Dyadobacter chenhuakuii: one gene and its partner. The protein of the gene in region 2 interacts with the protein of the main gene of each other region in a pairwise test. Links are inferred from orthologs where the notes say so. Each region holds a gene or a part of one and is shown on either strand. Other genes may lie near its edges.

Region 1 (12,357 bases), 1.4 Mb from region 2 along the record:
TTTAAAAGCGGCGGAAATCCTTGTTTGGAGTCTGTAAATTTGATATGTTCGGAAATTACATCATTCCATTCAAAACAAGCCCTGACAATGAACAAGATCCTTATCCCGATTGACTTTTCTGAAAACGCGGAACATGCATTGGCTGCGGCAAAAATCATAGCGGACAAAGAAGCTACAAAGTTGCTCGTGCTGCATGCGTATCAGCCTTATATAGCGGATGTTAACATAACACCCGGCAATGTGTTGCCCGGCATCGACGGCAGCGATTTTCTCTCCATGAGCAGCGAGCTGGAAGTAGAATATCAGAAAAGGCTGGAAAGGTATGTGGATGATGTGATTGCGGAAGGTTATCAGGCGGAAGCGATCTGGGCCATTGGCAGCGTTCAATCCACTGTGTCGGAAGCCATTGAAGCGCATAATCCAAATCTGGTCATAATCGGAAGGACCGGAACAGGCGGGTTTCTGGATAAGCTGATCGGCAGCTCGGCCACAAGTATTGGCTTAAATTCCAATTGCCCGGTGCTCGTGATCCCGCCGCAAAGCACACCGAAAAAATTCCAGAAAGTCGTTTACGCCACGCAGTTTGAATATGATGAGACTGACATTCTCCGCGAAGTTTACGTGCTAATGAACCACCTAGGTGCTAATCTCACCTTATTAAAAATCAAATCAGGTTCACAGCCAAACATTCAGGCTGATCATCAGTATATCGATGAAATCAAATCCAACTTCGCCATTGCGGAAGATGCGATCGTGTTTCGCGAGGCCCGGCACGTGCTGGATGGCATAGAGGATTATTGTGACGAAGTGGGTGCGGATCTGTTGATCATGTCGGCGCGGGAGCGGTCATTTATTGAAGAATTTTTGATCAATCCGAGCGTTACCCGTAAGCTGATCATCGATACTCACGTGCCGCTGCTCGTTTTTCACCTTAAATAAAAAACATTGGAAAAGGCAGAGAATACAAGGGCTTTTCAGCCTGAACATCTGATTTCACGCAACAGGAAGCCGAAGCGATACAAGAAAAATCTGCTCACCTCTCCCGGCACACTCACGTACATTGGCCCTGATGTTGAGTTAAAGACCAAGATCAGGAAGATTGTGTATAATGATCAGATTTTCAAGGATGAACAGGTAAAATCTCTGCTGGAATGCAGCCCGGGCACGGCGACGGAAAAGGCCGTCACCTGGCTCGACGTCGACGGCATTCACGAAACCGCATTGATCGCCAAACTTGGCAAACTATATAAGCTGCATCCGCTCCTGCTGGAAGATGTGGTGAATACGGAACACAAGCCCAAACTGGAAATATATGACAGCGGCCACCTGTTCCTGACATTGAAAATGCTGCATATTGATTCGGAATCGCCTATTTGCCTGTCTTCGGAACATGTCAGTTTTGTTTTGGGGGAAAATTACCTGGTGTCTTTTCAGGAAGAGCTAACCAATGATATTTTTTCCCCGGTGCTGGATCGTTTGCAAGCATCCGTTGGGAAAACGCGCAGGAACGGCGCTGATTACCTGATGTTTGCCTTAATGGACATTGTCATTGACAATTACTTCATCGTGCTTGAAAAACTGGGCGACAGCCTGGATACGGTTGAAGATCAGGTGATCCGGGGCACAGAGGAGTTGTCGCTCAAAGAACTCTATTCCCTGAAACGGGAGCTAACCATTGCCAGAAGGGTCATCTGGCCGCTGCGTGACATGATCAACCAGTTGATCCGTGAAGATAATCCGCTCATTAATAAAGATACAATTCCTTATCTGCGAGATCTTTACGACCATGTGATGCAGGTTCTGGACACCATTGACTCCTACCGCGAACTTGTGGCCAGCCTTGCAGATGTGCATTTGTCTACGATCAGCAACCGGATGAATTCGGTGATGAAAACATTGACCATCTTCTCTGCTGTGTTTATGCCCCTGACCTTTATCGTTGGCGTTTACGGCATGAACTTCGAAAATATGCCCGAACTGAGGGCGCACAACGGTTATTATTATGTTTGGGGATTGATGATCGCGGTCACGACAGGGCTGATATTTTATTTCAAATCCAAGAAATGGATGTAAGGTTTGATACCTTTGTGGCCTGAAAACCGCATTGGAATGAACATTACTGCAAACAGCTTTCAAACAATCACTACCGACGCTGCTTACCTGCTTACGGACAGCCGCCAGATCTCATTTCCTGGCCAGAGTATCTTTTTCGCGATTAAGGGCGACCGTCATGATGGTCACCAGTTTTTACCGGCGTTGTATGCAAGCGGTGTGCGCGAATTTGTGGTTGAAGAAGCTGCTTATTCAGAGTCTTTGCGTTGGCAGACAGCGGTTTGGCACGATGCCATCATATGGATTGTGCCTTCCAGCATTCGTGCTTTGCAGTCGCTGGTGGCGGAAAGAAGGCGTCGGTACAACCTTCCCGTGGTAGGCATAGCAGGCAGTAATGGCAAAACAATTGTAAAGGAATGGCTCGTCCAGCTTGCTTCTCCGCAGGCGACCATCGTGGCGAGTCCGAAAAGTTATAACTCCCAGATCGGTGTTCCATTATCCGTTTGGAACATTGGAAAACAACATACATTAGGCATTTTCGAAGCGGGCATTTCACGCGCGCACGAAATGGAATATCTGCAACCGGTTATGCAGCCAACGATTGGCATTTTTACCAATATCGGCCCTGCGCATGACGATGGTTTCAAAAGCCGTAAGCAAAAGATCACCGAAAAGCTCCGGCTTTTTACGAAGGTCAGAAAACTCATTTACCGCAAGGATTATACGGAGCTCGACGAAGAAATCAACCTGATATTAAAACCCGTAAACTCCTTTTTGCAGACGATCAGCTGGGGAAAACCGGCATCCGGTGCCGATATCATTGTTTCGTATCAAAAAGACAAAGTCAAAACGGCCATTTCACTGACTGGCAAATTCGGCAACCAGAAGTTTGAGACCACATTTACCGATGACGCTTCGCTTGAAAATCTCACGCATTGCATCGTGTTTTTGTTGGATTTTGGTTTTTCAAATACGTCAATCCAGGAAGGCATCCGGCTGCTGAAACCGGTTTCCATGCGTTTGGAACTGAAAGAAGGCATCAATCACAATTACATTATTGATGATGCCTATAACAATGATTTGCAGGGACTTTCCATGGCACTGAACTTTCTCGCCCAGCAGGAACAGCGCCAGAAAAAGACGGTCATTTTATCCGATGTATTACAAACGGGACAAACGCCCGCAGAGCTTTACAAAACGGTTGCCAGGCTTCTGAAAGAGAAGGTAATTGATCAATTGATCGGCATAGGGCCCGAAATCGGGAGTCAGGCTTCATTGTTTGACGTTAAGATGACCCACTTTTTTGCCGATACGGCCACATTCCTGCACGAATTTCCTTTCAACTCCTTATCAGACAGCCTTGTACTGATCAAAGGAGCCAGACCATTCTCATTTGAAAAAATCGTTCAGCGGTTGCAGCAAAAAGCGCATGGGACGGTCTTAGAGATCAATCTGGATGCATTATCCCATAATTTGAATTTTTACAGGTCAAAAGTCGGGGCGCAAACCAAGATCATGGCGATGGTGAAGGCATTTGCGTATGGAACCGGCAGTTCCGAAGTGGCTTCTCTCCTGCAATTTCACCGCGTGGATTACCTGGGCGTTGCCTATGCGGACGAAGGTGTTGCATTAAGGCAAAGCGGCATTACATTGCCGATTATGGTGATGAATGCTACTTCCCAGGCATTTGATCTGCTGCTGCAATACAGACTTGAACCTGAAATTTACAGCCAGCGCATTTTTACCGAGTGGATCGCATTTGTAAACAAGAATAAGTTCACCGCCGAGATCCCAGCAATGCATTTGAAGCTTGATACAGGCATGCACCGCCTGGGTTTTGTAAAAGATGACCTGGAATGGCTGATTGAAATGTTGAAGGCAAATCCCCACATGAAGGTCGCCTCTATTTTCTCCCACCTTGTCGGCGCGGACGAAGGTGTTCACAATGCTTTTTCAAAACAGCAGTTCGAGCTTTTCCATGAAGGCGCACAGCAAATTGAAACAGCACTCGGTTATACTGCAATTAAGCACATGCTGAATTCAGCTGGAATTGTTCGTTTTCCGGATTATAAGCTGGATATGGTGCGTTTGGGCATCGGTCTTTATGGCGTGGAAGCAACCGGGCAGGAGCAGCAGGCCTTGCAGTCGGTGGGCACATTGAAAACAGTTGTCTCGCAAATCAAATATTTGTCGGCAGGTGAAACAGTCGGTTACAGCCGGCGCGGGCATCTGGACCACGACGCCGCCATTGCCACGCTGGCCATTGGCTATGCGGATGGCTATGACCGCGGATTAGGAAATGGAGCAGGAAAAGTGTGGGTAAATGGCACGCTATGCCCTACAATTGGCAACATTTGCATGGATATGACCATGATCGATGTCACGGGAGCCACTGTCAACGAGGGCGACGAAGTGATTATTTTTGGAAAAGAAATGCCGATTATCGAACTCTCCAAACAAATAAACACGATCCCTTATGAAATCCTGACAGGAATCGGGGACCGTGTTAAAAGGGTTTTTTATAAAGAATAACTAAACCTGCGTTTCGTCTGGCGTTTCTGTCAACTCCCCTGTTGCGATGGCTTCGGGGACTTCCGGCCGGGATGGGCGAACCGGCTCATCCTCAAACAAATGCGTGGCCATAACCTGGTCGAGCGTTACGGTATAGAATGCCTCGTGCACGTTAAGAGGCTCTGTTCCTTCTTCAATTTCGCATTTGATATAACTACCGTCTTCCTGCATTTCGTAAGCATTCACATTGTCGTGCAAGCTATAATACAGAATGTGGATCGCTTCCTGGCGTACGCGCGGGTCCACGAGCTTGAAGAGGGATTCAATGCGCTTGTCGAAACTGCGCACCATAGCGTCAGCGCTTCCGCCGTAAACCACCGGATCGCCATTCTGATGGAAATAAAATATTCTCGAATGCTCCAAAAAGTCCCCTACCAGCGACCTGACCGTGATATTCTCACTCAACCCCACCCTTTGCGGACGCAAGCAGCACATTCCACGCACAATTAACTTGATCGGAACGCCTGCTTCGGATGCCTTGTAAAGTTCCAGAATGGTTGTCCTGTCTTCCAGCGAGTTGATCTTGATGCAAATACCGCTTTTCAAGCCTGCCTGCGCATTCTTGGCTTCCTGCTGGATCAATTCCACCAGCTTATCGCGCATATAACGCGGCGCGGTGATCAGGTTCTGATATTCCGATGGAATCGAATGTCCGGTGATAACATTGAAAAACTCAGAAATATCTTCCGTATATTTTTCATTGGAGGTCAGTAAACCCGTGTCCGTATACAGCCTCGAAGTGTCCTCATTGTAGTTCCCGCTCGACAAATGCGCGTAACGCAATACGCGGTTTCCCTCATTACGAACGATCAGCAGCAGTTTTGTATGGGTTTTGAGTAAGCCAATGCCGTAGATTACGAAGCAACCCGCTTTTTGCAGCCTTTGCGCCTCCCTGATGTTGTTTTCTTCATCAAAACGCGCCTTAACCTCAAACAGAACGGCTACGTGCTTACCATTTTCGGCCGCATGCAGTAATGCTTCTGTAACTCTGGAATTTTTGGCTAACCTGTAAATGGTCAGTTTGATAGACAAAACCTTCGGATCCTCGGCTGCTTGTTCCAAAAGCTGCAATACCGGCTCAAAGTTGTTGTAAGGGTGGTGTAACAAGATATCCCGCTCACGCATTACTTCAAAAATGTCCGGAATACGTTCCCTGTCCAGCCCAAGCGGAGGCACAGGCGGGTGGATCGCCGGAATCTGGTCTTTGAATTCGGGATGCTTGATAATGCCCCAGAATGATGTGTAATCGATAAAACCATCGATCGGGAAAATGTTATAATCGTCTATTTCCCAACGCTTTTTGAACAAATTCAGCAAATCAGGATTGGTATCATGCTCGATGGAAACCTGCACAACACGTCCCAGACGCCTGCTTTTTATCTTTTGCTTGATTTCATCAATAAAATCCGACTCTACATCGTCACTTTCTTCCAGTGAAAAATCACCGTTGCGGATGATCCTGAACAGATTGGTGGAAACAATGTCCACATTGCGGTAAAGCTTGTGAATGTATTCCCTGACAATGTCCTCAATAGGCAAGAACAACAGCTCATCCTCGCGATCGATCACATAGAAACGAGGCAGATTAAGCGGCAACTGCACAAATGAAAGTTTCCGATCCTCCTCGGAGCTGGTTCCTTTCACCTGCGTGATCACACCCAGAATAAGCACTTTCGCGAGTAAAACCGGGAATGCGTGGGTATAATCAAAAAGCATCGGGGTTAACATCGGATATACCGTCCGCTCGAAATATTCTTCCACAGCGGCTTTTTCGTCGTCATGGACTGCATCCAGCTTGATGATCTTGAAACCGTGTTGCTCAAACAGCGGTAAAAGCTGATTTTTATAACAATCATTCTGCTTCCTGACAAACTCGTGCGCTTCTCGCATGAGCACCTTCCGGAACGGGATTTCCCTCAGACCGGAATAATCAAGCCGCTCTTTTCCAAAATCAAGATAATTATAAAGGCTCCCGACGCGGATCGTGAAAAACTCGTCCAGGTTGGAAGATGTGATAGCCAAAAATTTCAGGCGGTCAAAAAGGTTTCGTTCCTCATTGGTTGCCTGATCAAGCACGCGGTCATTGAATTTCAGCCAGCTCAGATCCCGGCTGATCAGGTCACTCTGCTGAACCAGCGTGTTGGTCTTTTCAGTAGGCGGGCTGATGATCTTATTGTCTTCGGGGGAAGCTGTGCCTTTGGTACTTTTAAAAAAAGCAAACAGATTATTTAATCTGCCCTTTTTTCCGTTGCTATATATAGGATCGGTTGAGCCGGACATATTTGAATTCTTTAAGGGTTGTGTTATAAATGGCTATTAAAAATTCAACGAATCTAAGAATCTAATGTTTCTCCTAACATGAAGTTTCTGTTAAATCTTAGTCCGAAAAACAGAAACGGATGGCTGCGATTGACAGCCATCCGTTTCCAAAACTTATAGGGGTCAAAAGCTACACGTCCACACGTGCATATTTGGCATTTTTCTCAATAAAATCACGCCTAGGAGCCACTTCGTCGCCCATCAGCATAGAAAATAAATGATCTGCTTCTGCTGCTGACTCAATGGAAACCTGTTTAAGGCTTCTTTTATCCGGATTCATGGTTGTTTCCCATAATTGTTCCGCATTCATTTCTCCCAAACCTTTGTAACGCTGTACGTTAACCGATTCCTCACGACCTGCACCGATCTCCCGGATAGCAGTCTCTCTTTGTGCCTCTGTCCAGCAATAACGCTCTTCACGTCCTTTTTTCACGAGGTAAAGCGGCGGCTGCGCAATGTAAATGTAGCCGTGGTCGATCAGGATCTTCATATAGCGGAAGAAGAAGGTCAGGATCAATGTGCGAATGTGGCTACCGTCAATATCCGCATCCGTCATGATGACGATCTTGTGATAACGAAGCTTGTCAATGTTCAAAGCTCTTTCATCTCCGTCTTTTCCGATCTGCACACCCATTGCGGTGAACATATTTTTAATCTCCTCGTTTTCGTAAATCCGGTATTCCTGTGCTTTCTCCACGTTCAGGATCTTACCACGAAGTGGCAAAATCGCCTGGTATGCGCGGTTACGGCCTTGTTTTGCAGTTCCGCCCGCAGAGTCCCCTTCGACCAGGTACAACTCGCAAACATTCGGATCTGTTTCGGAGCAGTCGGACAGCTTACCAGGTAAGCCGGTTCCTGTCAGGATATTTTTCCGCTGCACCATTTCGCGTGCTTTTTTAGCAGCGATACGTGCTTTGGCGGCCAGGATAACCTTATCAATGATAACACGTGCTTCTTTCGGATGTTCGTCCAGATATGTATCAAGCATTTCCGACACCACCTGACTTACTACACCGGTCACCTCAGAGTTTCCAAGCTTCGTTTTAGTCTGGCCCTCAAACTGAGGCTCCTGAACTTTGATCGAGATTACGGCAGTTAAGCCTTCCCGGAAGTCGTCCCCACTGATCTCGATTTTTTCTTTGGCAAGAACCCCTGATTTCTCAGCGTAATTTTTCAATGTTCTTGTCAAGGCCGCCCGGAAACCGGAAACGTGCGTTCCTCCTTCAATGGTGTTAATGTTGTTTACATAAGAAAATACATTCTCGCTGTAAGACGTATTATACATCATCGCCACTTCCACCGGAACAGTTCCTTTCAGCGTTTCCATGTGGATCGGCGCAGGAATCAAGGGCTGACGGGTTGCATCCAGGTAAGTCACAAATTCGTTCAGACCGATCTCGGAATAGAACTCTTCACCTCTGAATTTGCCGTCCTCATCTTCCTCACGTTTGTCTTCCAGGGTGATCCGGATTCTTTTATTCAAATAGGATAATTCCCGGAGACGTGTTGCTACGGTTTCGTATTTGTATTCTGTAACTGTGAAAATGGTTGCATCCGGCAGGAAGTGAATAAATGTCCCTGTTTTTTCGGATTCACCGATCACTCTAACCGGGTAAAGCGGCTTGCCTTCGCTGTATTCCTGCTCGAATATTTTTCCTTCGCGATGGATCTCTGCTCTCAAATGAATTGAAAGTGCATTTACGCAGGAAACCCCTACACCATGCAAACCACCGGAAACCTTATACGTATCTTTATCAAACTTACCACCGGCGTGAAGAACCGTCAAAACGACTTCCAGCGCGGATCTTTTCTCTTTTGTATGCATTCCGGTTGGAATTCCCCGGCCATTGTCCTGAACAGTAATGGAGTTATTTTTCTCAATTGTAACATTGATGGTGTCGCAATAGCCAGCCATCGCTTCATCAATGGAGTTGTCGACAACCTCCCAAATCAAATGGTGAACCCCCTTAAAACCAGTGTCACCAATATACATGGCCGGACGCTTACGAACGGCCTCTAAACCTTCAAGAACCTGGATGTTTTCGGCTGAATAACTATTTACTTCAATCACTGCTTCGTTTGACATATAGTTTGTTTTACACTTGGATAAAAAGAACCATTTTCAGGCTTTTTAAGCCCGTAAAGATACGATTTTTTTACCGCTTAACCTAGCACAAAAAACATTGGGATCACATCCGAAATACTATTTCAGGCTGTATGCGGAGCCAGATGCAAAAAGGGATTTATCTAATTTGTAAAACGTCTTTTGGCCGTTGTTGCTTACGTCCAGAATCCCCATGTCATAAGTTCCGGGAACGAGGTCGTCCTCTCTCAGGAAAGTGTTGAACCCTGCTTTGTAATAGTGCATTTTAGTGATGATTTCCTTTCTCGAATCTATTTTCGGATTGGCATTCAAGAGATGTATCACACGCGTTTTCTGGTCTCTCAAAACCAAAAAGCGATCACCGGCGAGGCCTTTTCCTCCGGGAGCAGCATTGCTTGCCACGAAGTAAGCGGTAAGGTGTTCGACGCCCTGCCGCACGACCCTTTCAATATCCCAGTCCTCCACATAAAGCGCGTAATTTCTGGCAGCCGTGGCGTTCGCGTTAAACATGGAATCCAGCTCGTCGCGCTGAACGACGGCTTCCGGCAAGTGGAAAAATCCTTTTTCGTAGCCTGGTATCAGATAAAAGCTGCCATTCCTGATGATGGTCTTTTCAACCGAAAACATATTGCGGTTTGTTTTCCAGTTGTATACATCAGCGAGATAAGTCGTTCTTTTGATCGCAACCGTGCCTGTAAATTTGTAATAGGAATAAACGCAATAGAACACGCTCAGCGCTGTAATGGTATAAAAAACCGCTTTCCTGCGAAAGAATGAGCTGTAATCCAGCAACAGAATATAAAACATCACGGTCGACAGCGACGCATAGATCTGGAACCGGCTTGCTATGGTGCTGCCCGCCCACGAACGGAAAAGCGCAATCACCAGACTTGTTATAAAAATGAATGCGAACAACGCCAGCAGCTCAGCCGTCCCGGGTTTAACATTGACGGGCTTGTTGAAATAGATTGCGGCCACGCGCCAAACAATGTATACCATAAACGCAATGATAACTGCGCCCCAAATTGCCGACAATAGCTCCGGAAACGCCCATAGCGACATGGCCGAACCAATAAATCCGAAAAGCGATGAGAAAAACACCCCCAGGTCCTTAGGAAGGCTGACGGCCTGCCCTGATTCGTAACCCGCCAGGTAGATCACCAGGCAAAGGATCATGAATCCGCCTGAAATAATGGCCCGCTTGAAGTCCTTGAAACACAGGAAATAGAATATGATCGCAGGAAAAGATAAGATTCCGTTCCCATGTGTAAAAGTGGCCAGAAAGCAGCAAAGCATCGCGCCGTACAGCGACAGATTGGTGCGGCGGGAAGCCAGTATAATAGCGCTGACCGTGAATGCCGTCAGGAACGAATGCTGCATTCCGTTCAGTGCCCAGCCAGAGACATCGTAATAAAGCGGCTGGAAATACAGGAAAGCGGCAGGAATGAAATAATAAAGCGGCAGCCTGGTCTTCTTGTATTGCAGGTAAATGAAATAGAAAATGAATGTTACATTAATCGAAACAAGCAAGATATAAAACCGGAAGTTGAGATGCCCGGTGATGGTGTATTCGATAAGGGCGATAAGCCTCGGCACCACTGCCTTATGGTCATTGAATGTTCGGAAGAGCTCCGTGATCAGGCCAAGAACACCTAGCCCGCCCTGGGAAACCACTTCAATGAATTGGATTAAGAGAAAATCGTCCTGGTAGGGGAAGTTGACGGAATAATAAAAATTGTAAAATAAGTATACAAGAATGACCAAGCATATAACGACACCCGAGAGAAATCGTGACTTCATATGAACCGGAAAGTGAATTGAATTTTGTAGCCCTGATTTATTTAAACCCAGCATTTATCAATTCAAAACTAAACCATTATAACCGGATTCTTAAATTTCAACGCCTTTTTTACTCGCGGGCGAATGCGGAAACCGGATTGGCGCAATACAAAAAAGAGCGGGCATAACGCCCGCTCCAAGTGATTCCAAATGTTTCTTTTGCATTAATCCACAACCACTTTATGCCGAACCTGCTTGGTGCCATAATCTGCATTGAGAATGTACAAGCCGGGTATTAACCGCGTTTTTGCCTTCACATTCAGCTGATCCGGGCTGGTTTTTTCGGTGGTTACGGGAACGGTCCTGCCGGTAATATCGGTGAGCGTCACCGTGGGTGCCGCACCGGAATATTGCAGAAAAATGGTGCCCGAAGTGACAGGGTTCGGATATAGCGTTAGCTTCTCAGCATTTTCAAATGCGGCTGAAATGATCCGCGAATAAGCAAACGTGTCGTCCTGATCCACCATTTTCAGGCGATACAGGTTTTTGCCATTCACCGGAAACGAATGGACAAAATGGTAGCTTTTCAAAACCTTGCTTTCTGCCGCTGCGTCCACTTCTCCTATCTTTGTCCACTGCTTTCCGTCCACGCCATGCTGGATCTCAAAATGATCGCTGTTGGTTTCTTCGGAAGTCTGCCAGTGAAGCGAAACCGCGTTTTCTTCTTTCTTCCCATTGAAATTAATGAGGTTCACGGGCAGTGGTGCTGCATTAACGGCTGAGATATAGAATGTTGAAAATCCGTTTACGTTAAATCTTATCCTCCAGAGATTGAGTATGCCATCCCACTGAATGTCATCGTCGTTCGGGTCGATCGTAAAATCCGGGTTGCCGGGTTTCATGTCGCCGTGCCATTGCAGGATCCTGAGGTTAGCCCGGAACCGGTCGGAATCCATTGCATTCTCAGGCAGCTTTACTGTACTCATGGCATTGAAAGCCGTAAGCTCTTCCTGGCTGACATATAACGTAATGTTGGCACTTGTTGGGTTAGTGCCGCCCGGAGTCAGTTTGAAATGGCGTTGCACATAAGGCTGTCCGTCGTGCGAGTTCACCTGGTTATCAATGTCAACTTTCGCTGTAAAGTTATTGGTGCCGTTCGTGAGGCCGGAACCTTTAACGGTGGAGATCAACTTGCAGTTTGCATCCGTCATATGCACGAATTTCCCGTCCGGAATGATGGAGGCTGACTGCTGTCCGTTGCCGGCAAGTGAAAGATCTTTATAAAAGCAGCCCGGCTTCACCACATCATTTTGCATTGTGAAGTTGATGGGCCTTCCGCCACCATTGTCAAAAGTGTTTCTCCACCGGATGTAAGCGTCGCAGTCGTTCCAGTAAGTATCGCGTACTGTACGGCAGCCATCACTGTCGATCATGCTGGACAATGTGAAGGTGTTTGAATTGCTGGGTGCAGGATTGATCACAGTCTTGTTGGTTACCCAATTGGAAGCGAGCGTTTTCAATGCATTAACCGC
Region 2 (12,624 bases):
ATTACATTGCCCAGAACCCGTTTGATTCTAAAACGATCCGCAAGATCAGCAAAAAAGAGGTTGCATCTACTAAAATGTCAACCGTTTCTGTCATGCTTCCAGGCTTGATCAACGGTTTGAATCCGAATGAATTAAGAGATCTGGTTGCTTACCTGATGTCAGGAGGCAATAAAAATAACCCGATTTATACCGAAGCTTCGGCTCCGAAAGGCGGGAAATAGATCATTGATTTTTTGAGTAGATTATGTTTTATTAAGCTTAATATAGTGGTGCAGGGAATCCCTTGCACCACTACTTTTTTATCCAGTTCCACAATTTTCTGCATGCAAATGAAACGTATCGAAAGACGTTCTGTTTTAAAAAATATTGCCACCAGCGCGGGATTAATGACTTTACCGGTTTCTTTGGCAGAAGCATTTGCCGCATCGGAAAAAGCATTAGGTCCGAAACTCAATGGCAAGATCAATCACTCCGTTTGTAAATGGTGCTATGGGAAGATCCCTCTGGAAACTTTCGCACAGGACTGCAAGAAAATCGGCATAACTTCCATAGAGCTTCTGGGGCCTGCCGAATGGCCGATCATTAAAAAGCACGGACTAACCTGCGCGTTGCCATGGGGCGAGGGCCTGACCAGAAATATTGAAAAAGGCTTTAACGATCCAGCTAACCATGAGGAGCTAATCAAAGGTTTTGAAGATGTGATCCCAAAAGTTCGGGCGGCAGGTTATGACAAAATTATTTGCTTTTCGGGAAACCGCCGGGGCATGTCTGACACAGACGGCTTGCGTAACTGCGCGGTCGGACTCAAAAAACTAATCCCAACTGCGGAAAAGCACAATGTAACTTTGGTAATGGAATTGCTCAACAGCAAGGTGAACCACCGGGATTACCAGTGCGACCGGACAGAGTGGGGGGCAGCCCTTTGCGATATGGTTGGCTCGGAGAAATTCAAGCTTCTTTACGACATCTATCACATGCAAATTCAGGAAGGTGACGTGATTGCGACAATCAAAAAATACCACAAATACATTGCCCATTATCACACAGGCGGCGTTCCCGGACGGAATGAAATTGACGAAACGCAGGAATTGTATTACCCTACGATCATGAAAGCAATCGTCGAAACCGGTTACAAAGGCTTTGTAGGTCAGGAGTTTATTCCAAGCCGTAAAGATGACATCGCATCGTTGAAACAGGGTGTAACCATTTGTGACATCGCCTGATATTTATTTTAAAATACTTACTTATATGTCTACGAGACGATCTGTATTAAAGAGTTTAGCCGCAGGCATCGGCGTGCTTTCACTGTCCGAAGTTTTTGCTGCAAATGAAAAAGCCTTAGGTTCAAAACTAAATGGCAAGATTAATCATTCGGTTTGTAAATGGTGTTATGGCAAAATTCCGCTGGACACCTTTGCAAAAGAATGTAAGGAAATGGGCATAACGTCCATCGAATTACTAGGTCCAGAAGATTGGCCAACACTTAAAAAATATGGCCTGACCTGTGCATTGCCAAACGGCGCCGGGATGGGAATTGAAAAAGGCTTTAATGATCTTGCATTACATGACGAGCTTGTAAAAAGCTACGAAGATCTTTTTCCCAAATTAAAGGAAGCGGGATATTCAACAGTCATTTGTTTTTCGGGCAACCGACGTGGCATGTCCGACATTGACGGTATGCGTAACTGTGCAATCGGATTAAGAAGGTTAATGCCCTCGGCCGAAAAGCATGGAATTACTATGATCATGGAATTGCTGAACAGTAAGGTGAACCACAAAGATTACATGTGCGATCATACTTCATGGGGTGCAGGCTTGTGCGAAATGGTTGGCTCTGAAAACTTTAAGTTGCTCTACGACATTTATCACATGTCCATTATGGAGGGCGATGTCATAGCAACGATCAAAAAATATCACAAATACATCGGTCATTATCACACTGGGGGAGTTCCTGGCAGAAATGAAATTGACGAAGGGCAAGAGTTGTATTACCCGGCTATCATGAAGGCCATTGTCGACACCGGCTATAAAGGTTTTGTCGCGCAGGAATTTATTCCAAAACGTGAACCGCTGGCTTCCCTAAAACAATGTGTACAGATCTGTGACATTGCCTGATTGAAAACTTAATGAAATCGAGATCGTCATTTAAACACGATCTCGATTTCATTTCAATATTCTTTACCAAAAGCCCGTTTCTTGACTTTTAGCAGCATAAATCAAAATGACGATTGTCATTTTACCGATCTAAAAATGCCTCTATTAATGCTCAATATCAGTCAAATAAGCTTCAAATAGCCGAAATCGATCGCCCTTAGAATTGAATAGAACAACCCATCCCGCATCTTAGACTGATATAACGAATTCTAATTGACATATACCTGAACTAAAATTCAGGACCCATTTGTTGTATAATTTATATTATGTTAAATAGACTTTGCTAAATGAAACAAGCGCCTATTCAGCGCTTGTTTCATTTATTATATCAATAAACTTCTTACTCTTCAACGCAAGCAACTTGTTTTGCAGCGAACTGCTCAAGAACTCCGTTTACAGTAGTCAAGTTATCTTTTGCCTCAGCTTCGTCTTTCGCTTGGATAGCTTTTTCAAAATATGGCTTCGCCTTTTTGAACTTACCACAAACACGACCTTCGATTTCTTTGCCGCGTTGCTGATACTCAGTCATGTTCATATTGTCAACTTCGCCTTTCAATTGTACAGCTTCGTTGAAATAGAAAACACCAAGGTTATACAAAGCGTCATAATTTGCACCGTCGATCTCCAATGCTTTCTTGTAGTTCGCAATAGCTTTCTCGCTCGCGTCTTTTTGCTTCGCTTTCAAGTCTGCCAATTGTTTTTCAGATCCTGACGATGCACTGCTTTGTGCAGCTTCCGTCGCAGATTTCACTTCGCCTTCCATTGTTGCAATGGTTGCGATCGTTTCTTTTTTCTTAGCATTTACATCTGCGAGCTGACGTTTCAGATCCGCATTTTTTGGCTGCTTCTTAATCAACGCACCAATACGTTTCACCTCGCCGTCATAAACTTCGATCTTGCTTTTTTCTGCTTCCAGGTTTTTAGTCAGACTTGCAGCTGATTTACTTCCTGAACCCATCTTAGCACTCAACTGCTTCACGCTGTCCGCAGCAGTGCGCTGCATGTTATCGTAAAGAATTGCAAGGTTAACCACGTTCTGAATATTTTTAGGATCAGCTTGTGCCAATGCTTCCAGTTCGCTGATCGCCTTAGACTCATTACCTGACGCCAAAAGAATGTTAACAACTTCTGCTTTCAGGTCTTTGTTGTTTGGCGACTGCGCTAATCCTTTGTTCAAAGCTTCAATCGCTTTGTCGAAGTTTTTCTCTTCACGATATAGCTGTGCCAATCCGTAGAATACGCTTGGATCTTTACCGCCATTTGCAGCATATTTTTCGAATTGCTCTCTTGCAACGTCTTTCTTATCAAGCTGTTGCGCAGCAATTCCGCCGTAAAGCGAAGCCAGCGTATCTTTCTTATTGATTTCCTGAGCAGCTGTGAACATTTCAAGAGCACCGTTCAGGTTTTTGGCCTGGTATTTTTCAGCACCCTGCTTTACAAATGCATTGAAAAGTTGAGATCCCTCTCCGCCTGCAAGCACATTTTCAGCTTCCTTCGCAGACTTACCAGGTTCACCTTTTTTAGTTTTGTCAAGCTCCACAACCTTTTTGTAAGCTTCTAAAGACGTTTTGGCTGCACTTGAATCTACTTCTGATCCCTGCAAAGCAATGTTTTCATACAATTTTGCTCTTTCCATCCAGAATGAAGCCTTTGCACTAGCCTTTGCATCAGTCAGGTCTTTATCGCTTTTCTCTTTATCCTTACGAAACTGGTCTACAACAGCCTTGTTTACAGCATCGTCCTGCGCAAACGCTGACATACTGAAAAGGCTAAGTGCAGACACAAAAAACAATTTTTTCATAAATATTAAACTTTGGTTGTGATTGATTGTTCGAATTCTAAATATAGATCAATTAAAATAATTTTTACAAAAATCATGCCTCTGGCTCGTCAGAAGGATCATTTTCATCTTCTTCGTCGTCTTCATCTTCAATCACATCTTCTTCATCATCCAACTCTTCTGCCTGCTCATCCGCCGAGACGATGATCATGTCCGAAGTTCCTTCTATCGCTGCCGACGGGATTACGTTTCCGTTCTCATCCAGTTCTTCCGCTTTTTCGTCCGGATCTTTCAGGATTCGTGTAACCGAAGTAATTTCGTCCGAATTGTTCAGACGGATCAACTTAACCCCCTGCGTGTTACGGCCGGCCAGACGAATGTCCAATACGCTCATTCTGATCGCAATTCCATTTCTGGTAATGATCATCAGATCATCCTGCTCAGTAACTTCACGGATTGCTACCAATTTACCCACTTTGTCGGTGGCATTCATGGTCGAAACCCCTTTCCCACCACGCTTGGTAATGCGGTAACTATCTATTGCAGAACGTTTTCCAAAACCATTTTCAGAAACAACAAGCAGCTGGGCATCTTCGCGGTTGATACAAACCATTCCGATTACTTTGTTATCCGCATCGTTCAGATTGATACCACGAACACCTGCGGCAGTTCTGCCCATTGGTCGAACTCCTTTTTCATTGAAACGAACAGCACGTCCTGCACTCGATGCGATAACGATGTCATTGTCGCCATTGGTAAGCGCAACATTCAACAGTCTGTCGCCTTCGTTAATTGAGATTGCAATAATTCCGTTTGTTCTCGGACGAGAGTATGCTTCCAGCAAAGTTTTCTTGATTGTGCCCTGCTGCGTACACATAATGAGGTAATTATTGTTGATATAATCCGCATCCGACAATGTGCGAACGTTGATCACTGAACGAATGGAATCTCCATTTTCCAGGCTGATCAAATTCTGGATCGGGCGGCCTTTGGATTGCTTGCTTCCTTCGGGAACTTCATAAACCTTCATCCAGAACAATTTACCATATTCGGTAAATATCAGCAGGTAATTCAGCATCGTTGCCGAGAACAAATGTTCGGTAAAGTCTGTATCCTTGGTTTTTACTCCGCGGGACCCTACTCCACCCCTTGTCTGCGTGCGATACTCTGCTAATGGTGTTCTTTTGATATAACCTTCATTCGAGATTGTGATCAGCATTTCGTCATCCGGGATCATATCCTCGTCGCTGAATTCTTCCGCTGAAAACTCGATCTTAGTACGGCGCTCGTCGCCGTAACGATCTTTAATCTCTCCTAATTCCGTTCTGATAATGTCATACTTGCGTGATTCATTTGCAAGAATGTCTTTCAAATCCGTAATCAAAACCATGATCTCTTCGTATTCCTTCACGATTTTGTCTCTTTCAAGACCTGTTAACCGTTGCAGACGAAGTTCAAGAATCGCTTTGGCCTGAATCTCGCTCAGTTCAAACGACTCCATCAAACCTGTTTTTGCGATTTCCGGATCACGTGCGTTACGGATCAATGTAATAACGGCATCCAGGTTATCCAGCGCAATCAGCAAACCTTGCAAGATATGCGCTCTCTTTTCTGCTTCGCGAAGTTCATACTCGGTACGACGTGTGATAACCACAATCCGGTGATCAACATAATGCTTGATCAGGTCTTTCAGATTAAGCGTTACCGGACGTCCTTTGACCAACGCCACATTGTTCACACCAAAGCTCGATTGCAGCGGCGTGTATTTGAACAAGTGGTTCAATACAATATTAGGAACTGCATCTTTTTTCAAATCAAAAACAATGCGCATCCCGTCCCGGTCAGATTCATCGCGGATGTCCGAAATGCCGTCCAGTTTTTTATCATTAATAAGGCCTGCAATGCGTTCGATCATCGCGGCTTTATTGGTCATGTAAGGAATCTCCGTAATGATGATTTGCTCCCTACCTGTTTTTGAAACCTCAAATGACGCCTTGGAACGCATAATAATGCTTCCGCGGCCAGTTTCAAAAGCAGACCTAACGCCCTGGTAACCATATATAATCCCTCCCGTTGGAAAATCAGGCGCCTTCACGTGCTCCATCAATTCGGGAATGGTAATCTCGTTATTGTCAATGTAAGCCAGGACTCCATCGATAACTTCCGATAAGTTATGAGGTGCCATATTGGTGGCCATACCCACGGCAATACCGGAGGAACCATTGACCAATAAATTCGGAAATTTAGCGGGAAGAACCGACGGCTCGGATAAGGAATCGTCGAAGTTAGGCTGGAAATCAACCGTGTCTTTACCCAGGTCATTCAGCAGCTCGTCGGCAAGGCGTTTCAGTCTTGCTTCGGTGTAACGCATTGCCGCCGGATTATCTCCATCCACCGAACCGAAGTTACCCTGGCCGTCAACCAGCGGGTAGCGCAACGACCACGGCTGGGCCATACGCACCATTGTATTATAAACAGACGAGTCACCATGCGGGTGATACTTACCCAAAACCTCCCCTACTATACGAGCCGACTTTTTATGCGAGCGATTGTAATTCACACCCAAATCCGACATCCCGTATAACACACGCCTGTGAACCGGTTTCAAACCATCGCGAACGTCGGGCAAAGCGCGGGAAATAATAACTGACATCGAGTAATCGATGTATGCTCCACGCATTTCATCCTCAATATTAATGGGGATAATGTTTTCACCAGAAGATTCTGCCATAAAGAATTAGAAAAGAATCGAAAATTTAAACGAGCAGCTGAAAAGTCCAACTACCCAATGAATTAATACTATAATGTAAGTTCTAAAAAGTCAAATTTCGCTATTTTAAAGCATTCTAACAAACTATCTTTTGTGCTATTTCAGCATTCCTTTCGTATATCGGTGATCCTTCGGATTTTAAGGAAAGAATGTGCTTTCAAAACTTAATTGGCTTCTATCATTAAATTTTAGTTTCTTCCAGCTTATTACCTAAATGCTTACTTTTCTCCCAATTCCATTATGCCTTTATTACTGACATTTATTGCCATACTCGCCCTCATTGCCCTCATTGCCTGGCTCAAAATCGACACTTTCATCTCCTTCCTGCTCGTCTCCATCGGACTTGGCCTGGCTAGCGGGCTGGATGTGGAGACGGTTAGCAAAGCCATCCAAAAAGGCGTTGGCGGAACACTAGGCGACCTTGTTTTGATTGTCGGTTTCGGTGCAATGTTGGGGAAAATGGTTGCGGACAGCGGAGCGGCACAAAGGATCACAGATGCGCTAATCGGGCTTTTCGGGAAAAAATACATTCAATGGGGCATGGCGCTGGCCGGGTTTGTGATAGGCATTCCCTTGTTCTATAATGCTGGTTTTGTGATCGTCATTCCTTTGATATTCATGATCAGCGCCACTGCGCGCCTTCCTTTATTATATGTGGGTGTGCCAATGCTTTCCGCTTTGTCGGTTGCGCACGGCTATCTTCCGCCCCACCCCTCGCCTGCCGCCATTGCCAGCCAGCTTAATGCGGATCTCGGACAAACATTATTATACGGGATCATGGTCTCCATTCCTGCAATCGCCGTAGCCGGGCCGCTTTTCGGCAGCACCCTGAAACGTTTCCAACCAAAACCAGACGAAGATCTTTTCAATGTAAAACCACGGCCAACAGCCGAGTTACCCGGATTGGGAATCAGTGTGGTAACCGCTCTGTTACCTGTATTTTTGCTGACGAGTATGTCGGGCGTAAAACGCATTTATCCTGACAATAAGATCATTGGCCTGCTTGCCGAACCCTATTTCGGAATGTTAATCTCTGTATTGTTTGCTGCTTATGTGCTTGGGATCCGTCGCGGAATGAATATGAAGCATGTCAGCAAATCCATGGAAGAAGCATTTAAGGGCGTATCCGTAATCCTGCTGATCATTGCCGGAGCTGGGGTTTTCAAAGAAATCATGACAGCGAGCGGCGTAAGCACTTATATAGCCGAAAGCCTGAAAGGCGTCGACATTTCGCCCCTGATATTAAGCTGGGGGATTGCTGCGATCATCCGCATTTGCGTAGGGTCAGCAACCGTTGCCGGACTCACCACGGTGGGCATACTTTCGCCGTTGCTGGTAACTTCAGATGTTTCTCCCGAACTGCTCGTATTGTCCATTGGTTCAGGTAGTTTAATGTTCTCCCACCTGAACGATGGCGGCTTTTGGCTGTTCAAAGAATATTTCAATTTAAGCATCAAAGACACTCTGCTTACCTGGTCAGTTATGGAAACAATTGTGTCTATAATGGGATTGCTGGGCGTTTTAGTACTAAATTTGTTTGTTTAGAAGTTTAATTTTGAATGAGTGAATGAGAAAAACATTCAGTCATTCACTCATTCGCTCATTCACTCAATAAAAATGAACAACACCCCTGAATCCAACTTCGCTGCTCTTGGCCTTAGTCTTCCTCCAGCTCCAAAGCCACTTGGCGTTTACAAGCCTCTTCTGATCGTCGACAAACGCTGGGTTTACGTTTCAGGACACGGAACGGTCCAGGATGACGGAACATTAATCAAAGGACGGATCGGTAAGGATATGGACGCAGACGCAGGAAAGCTGGCAGCGCGCCAGGTTGGATTGACGATCCTGTCGACTTTAAAAGCAAACCTGGGAAGCCTGAACCGGATCAAGCGCGTAATCAAAATTTTAGGCATGGTCAATTGCACACCCGACTTTGAAAAACACCCCTTCATCATCAACGGATGCAGCGAACTTTTTGCTAAAATCTGGGGCGAAGAAAACGGAATCGGCGTTAGAAGCGCGGTGGGAATGGGAAGCCTTCCTGATAACATTCCGGTGGAGATTGAGGTGATGTTTGAGCTTGAAGAAAAATAATATGTGGTTCAAACTTAACAACCCCGACGAAGTCATTTCCCCTTCCCTGCTATTCTATAAGGATCGGATCGAAAACAATATCCGCGGCATGATAAGCATTGCCGGTGACGCCGACAGGCTTATTCCCCACGTAAAGACGCATAAATCCGGAGAAATCGTAAAAATGCAGCTGGAACAGGGCATCAGTAAGTTCAAATGCGCCACGATCGCAGAAGCCGAAATGCTTGCCGATGCCGGTGCAAAATGGATTTTGCTTGCTTACCAGATGGTTGGCCCGAACATTACCCGACTGTCGGCTCTGCGTGAAAAATTCCAGGATGTGAGTTTCGCTTCCCTCGTCGACAACGAGAAGTCGACGGACGACCTCAATAAACTGGGCATTGCCAGTGATGTTATTTTCAATGTATATATTGATGTAAATAATGGCATGAACCGTTCGGGACACGTTACCGACGTCACATTGCTTTCCTTATATCGTTACATTTCCGGACTGTCCAACGTTTCCTTCGGCGGCGTTCATGTGTATGATGGTCATCTGCGTCATCCCGAATTTTCGGATCGTAAACTGGCTGTGGATGAAGCATTCGAAACTGTCCTTCCACTCTTTGACCTGATCAAAAACCATACGGGCAATGCGCCCATGATCATCGCCGGCGGCTCTCCGTCATTTACCGTACACGCCATGCGCCCGGATGTGTATCTGAGCCCGGGCACAAATGTGCTTTGGGACTGGGGTTATGGCGACCGGTTTGATAGTCAGCCATTCGAGCACGCAGCACTGGTCCTGACCCGCGTTGTGTCCAAACCCACGGCTGGCATTGTCACCATTGATCTGGGTCATAAAGCCATTGCGCCCGAAAGTCCGATTGAAAACAGGTTTAAACTGCTCAACCTGCCGAGCTATACATTGATGGGACAGAGCGAGGAACATGGCGTTTTGCAGGTTACGCAAGACGTTTGGGATGCTACGGAGATCGGCGATGTGCTCTATGCCCTGCCCTATCACGTCTGCCCGACGGTTGCATTGCATGACTTTGCCTCCGTCATTGAAGACGGAGCAGTGACCGACGAGTGGAAAATCGTGGCCCGTAACAGACGCCTGACCATTTAATTCAATTCCTAAACAAAATAAAATGTTTCTTTTCGACGCCCATCTCGACCTTTCCATGAATGCGGTGGAATGGAACCGGGACCTTACCCAGGATTTAAATGCGATCCGACAACGTGAAGCAAACCTGACCGATAAACCAGACCGCGGCAAAGGCGTTGTCAGTTTTCCCGAAATGCGTAAAGGCAACATTGGCATGTGCGTAGCAACACAGATCGCCCGTTTAGTGAAACCCGACAGCAAAATTCCAGGCTGGCATTCGCAGGCACAGGCATGGGCGCAAACGCAGGCGCAAATCGCTTGGTACAAAGCAATGGAAGAAGCCGGTGAAATGGTGCAGATTGTCGATCTTCCCGGCTTACATCAACATTTAGATCTCTGGAAAAATGCGGCGTCGACCGAAAACCTGCCGATTGGCTATATCCTGAGTCTCGAAGGGGCCGATTCCTTTATCAGCCTCAAAAACCTGGAAATCGCCTACCAATACGGCCTGCGGGCGATCGGACCGGCACATTATGGTCCGGGCGTGTACGCTTACGGGACAGATTCCGACCAGCCATTATCGCAAAAAGGGAAAGATCTGCTGCGTGAAATGGAAAAGCTGAATATTATTTTGGACGCGACACACTTGTGCGATACGGCGTTCTGGGAGGCGCTGGATATTTTCAAGGGTCCTGTGTGGGCCAGTCATAACCTGGTTCGGAAGATTACGCCGCATAACAGGCAGTTTTCGGACGAAATGATCAGGGAGCTGCTCGAAAGAAAAGCAGTTATCGGCATGGCGTTCGATGCGTGGATGATGATTCCGGGCTGGATCCGCGGAAAATCGACCCCGGAAAATATGGGCTTGAAGATCGAGCATGTGGCCGAACATATCGACCATATCTGCCAGCTTGCAGGAAATGCATTGCAAGTCGGGATCGGCTCCGATCTGGATGGTGCATATGGAAAAGAACAATCGCCAATGGACCTGGATTCCATTGCCGACCTGCAATCGATAACCGGGATTTTATCTGGAAGAGGTTACTCGGCTGCGGATATTGAACAAATCATGTGGCGCAACTGGGTTGATTTTCTGGATCGTAGCTGGAAATGATTTACTTCGGAAAAATCTAATAAAATCTTAATATTCCAATAATATTATTTAGAGAAAAGCTTCGCAACTTGCATAAGAGTTGTGAAGCTTTTTTTTGTAATGCATTTTAAGATAAATTAACAATTACTTATTTGTAATTATTATAAATAAGCGCCATCTTTGATAAACGTTAGTAGGCCAATATTCCAATGCTTGACCAGGCTTCATTCCGGACTATCCCTTCATAAATTTCGACTAACATGCGTAATACATATAAAATATCATTTCGAACCAAAATAAAGAACAACAAGTCCTTCCAGCGATTGCACGACTGCCTTAAACAACTGAATGTGAAGCACTGGGCTTACGATTTTCAGGATTTGTTATTGACCCTAACCTCAGAGTTATCTGATTTTTCAAAGATCCAGGCGGTCTTACGTTCAGCGGGATACGTTTGTCATTTTGTAAAGCTGGAAAATCTGAGCGAACCGAAGGGACTGTCGCTTACCTAGCCAATTTTTGCCGCTTTTGCGCCCATCAAATTCCGTTTTGCCTGTTGCATATGCCGCTCATTGTGGGCAATCAGAAACTGAAACACATCTCCAAGCCGAAGCCTGATCAGCTTGGAGATGGATATGGGAATGTTAATTTCACCAAGATCCTTATTACGGGCCTTCCTGATATAGTCCATTAATGCTTCCTGTTGCCTCAAAAATTCCCCCACAACTTTCGGGCCGTTCAGATCCGAGGCAGGAATATGACCTGTCATTGCCTTATATTTCTTTTTACCAGTTTCCGGATCCATCATGTTGGTAAAATATGCGCCAAACCAGGAGCTTTTGAACTCCGAAGTATTTCCATCTGCTGCGTGCAGTAAATTTTTTTCAATGTGTGGTAAATAAAAGTCTCCATAACTATTGAGATGGTCCAGACATTGTGCTATGCTCCAGCCACCAGTTGGGGACGGCTTGTTCAGATCGGCATTGCTTAGGTTCTGAAAGAGGGCAATGGCTTCGGAAATGTGCTCCTCTACCCTATCTTCCAGGTTTCGGAGCAGTTCTGCTTTGTTTACAGGTTTCATTTTGCTATTGTTTTATAATGCAAAAATGAGAACCGCGGCGGGATAATTTTTTGGTAAAAACCAACATTTCAAATCCTGACCTTATTTATCAACTTACTAAAATTCGTTGCGTCTATGCCCAGGTAATTGGCCAGATACTTGTGTGGCACGAGCTGTAATATGTGCGGGCTGCGGCGAAGCAAGTTCCGGAATTTATCTTCCGAAGAAAAGCACTGCACTTCCACCAGTCTTTCCAGGATGCCGGAAAGCGTTTGGGTTACGCCAAGCCGGACCATATCGGCAATTGCCGGGTGCTTAGCCATCATTGCTTGCAAGTCGTTGACGGGAGCTCGCAGAAATTCTGATGGGGTAAGTGTTTCGTAATAATACCGCGAAGGCTGGCCCAGGAGCAATGAATCCACAACGCCACCAAACGAAGGCGGGTACATGAAAGCCAGTGTTGCCTCGCGGTGCTGATCGTCCAGATAATAAACCCGCTGAATGCCTTTGACGACGAAATACAAATAATTTTCGGTTTGGCCAGCCGTCGTAACGACTTCCTTACGACCGGCTGTATACGGTT

The links.
Region 1: the proteins of gyrA (region 2) and gyrB interact in binary tests that used the Escherichia coli proteins (3 or more experiments, as listed by UniProt). The link is inferred for Dyadobacter chenhuakuii from one-to-one orthologs.

The regions. Positions count from the first base shown.
Region 1 is NZ_CP098805.1:2,960,573-2,972,929, forward strand. The notes cover bases 6,551-9,430. They hold gyrB (DNA topoisomerase (ATP-hydrolyzing) subunit B), read right to left. Parts: upstream 9,029-9,430; coding sequence 7,073-9,028; downstream 6,551-7,072. Other genes in these bases: ppk1 (polyphosphate kinase 1), read right to left, coding at 6,551-6,903; NFI80_RS12335 (hypothetical protein), read right to left, coding at 9,146-9,430. Outside these bases: NFI80_RS12310 (universal stress protein), read left to right, coding at 88-939; magnesium/cobalt transporter CorA, read left to right, coding at 991-2,073; NFI80_RS12320 (bifunctional UDP-N-acetylmuramoyl-tripeptide:D-alanyl-D-alanine ligase/alanine racemase), read left to right, coding at 2,110-4,584; more of ppk1, read right to left, coding at 4,585-6,550; more of NFI80_RS12335, read right to left, coding at 9,431-10,846; NFI80_RS12340 (beta-galactosidase), read right to left, coding at 11,050-12,357. UniProt on the Escherichia coli protein: DNA gyrase negatively supercoils closed circular double-stranded DNA in an ATP-dependent manner to maintain chromosomes in an underwound state.
Region 2 is NZ_CP098805.1:1,514,844-1,527,467, reverse strand. The notes cover bases 3,829-6,975. They hold gyrA (DNA gyrase subunit A), read right to left. Parts: upstream 6,666-6,975; coding sequence 4,029-6,665; downstream 3,829-4,028. Other genes in these bases: NFI80_RS06450 (gluconate:H+ symporter), read left to right, coding at 6,945-6,975; NFI80_RS06460 (tetratricopeptide repeat protein), read right to left, coding at 3,829-3,955. Outside these bases: NFI80_RS06475 (c-type cytochrome), read left to right, coding at 1-221; NFI80_RS06470 (hydroxypyruvate isomerase family protein), read left to right, coding at 330-1,223; NFI80_RS06465 (hydroxypyruvate isomerase family protein), read left to right, coding at 1,249-2,115; more of NFI80_RS06460, read right to left, coding at 2,495-3,828; more of NFI80_RS06450, read left to right, coding at 6,976-8,249; NFI80_RS06445 (RidA family protein), read left to right, coding at 8,322-8,798; NFI80_RS06440 (D-TA family PLP-dependent enzyme), read left to right, coding at 8,800-9,909; NFI80_RS06435 (dipeptidase), read left to right, coding at 9,932-11,002; NFI80_RS06430 (hypothetical protein), read left to right, coding at 11,242-11,493; NFI80_RS06425 (DinB family protein), read right to left, coding at 11,490-12,062; NFI80_RS06420 (Crp/Fnr family transcriptional regulator), read right to left, coding at 12,131-12,624. UniProt on the Escherichia coli protein: A type II topoisomerase that negatively supercoils closed circular double-stranded (ds) DNA in an ATP-dependent manner to maintain chromosomes in an underwound state.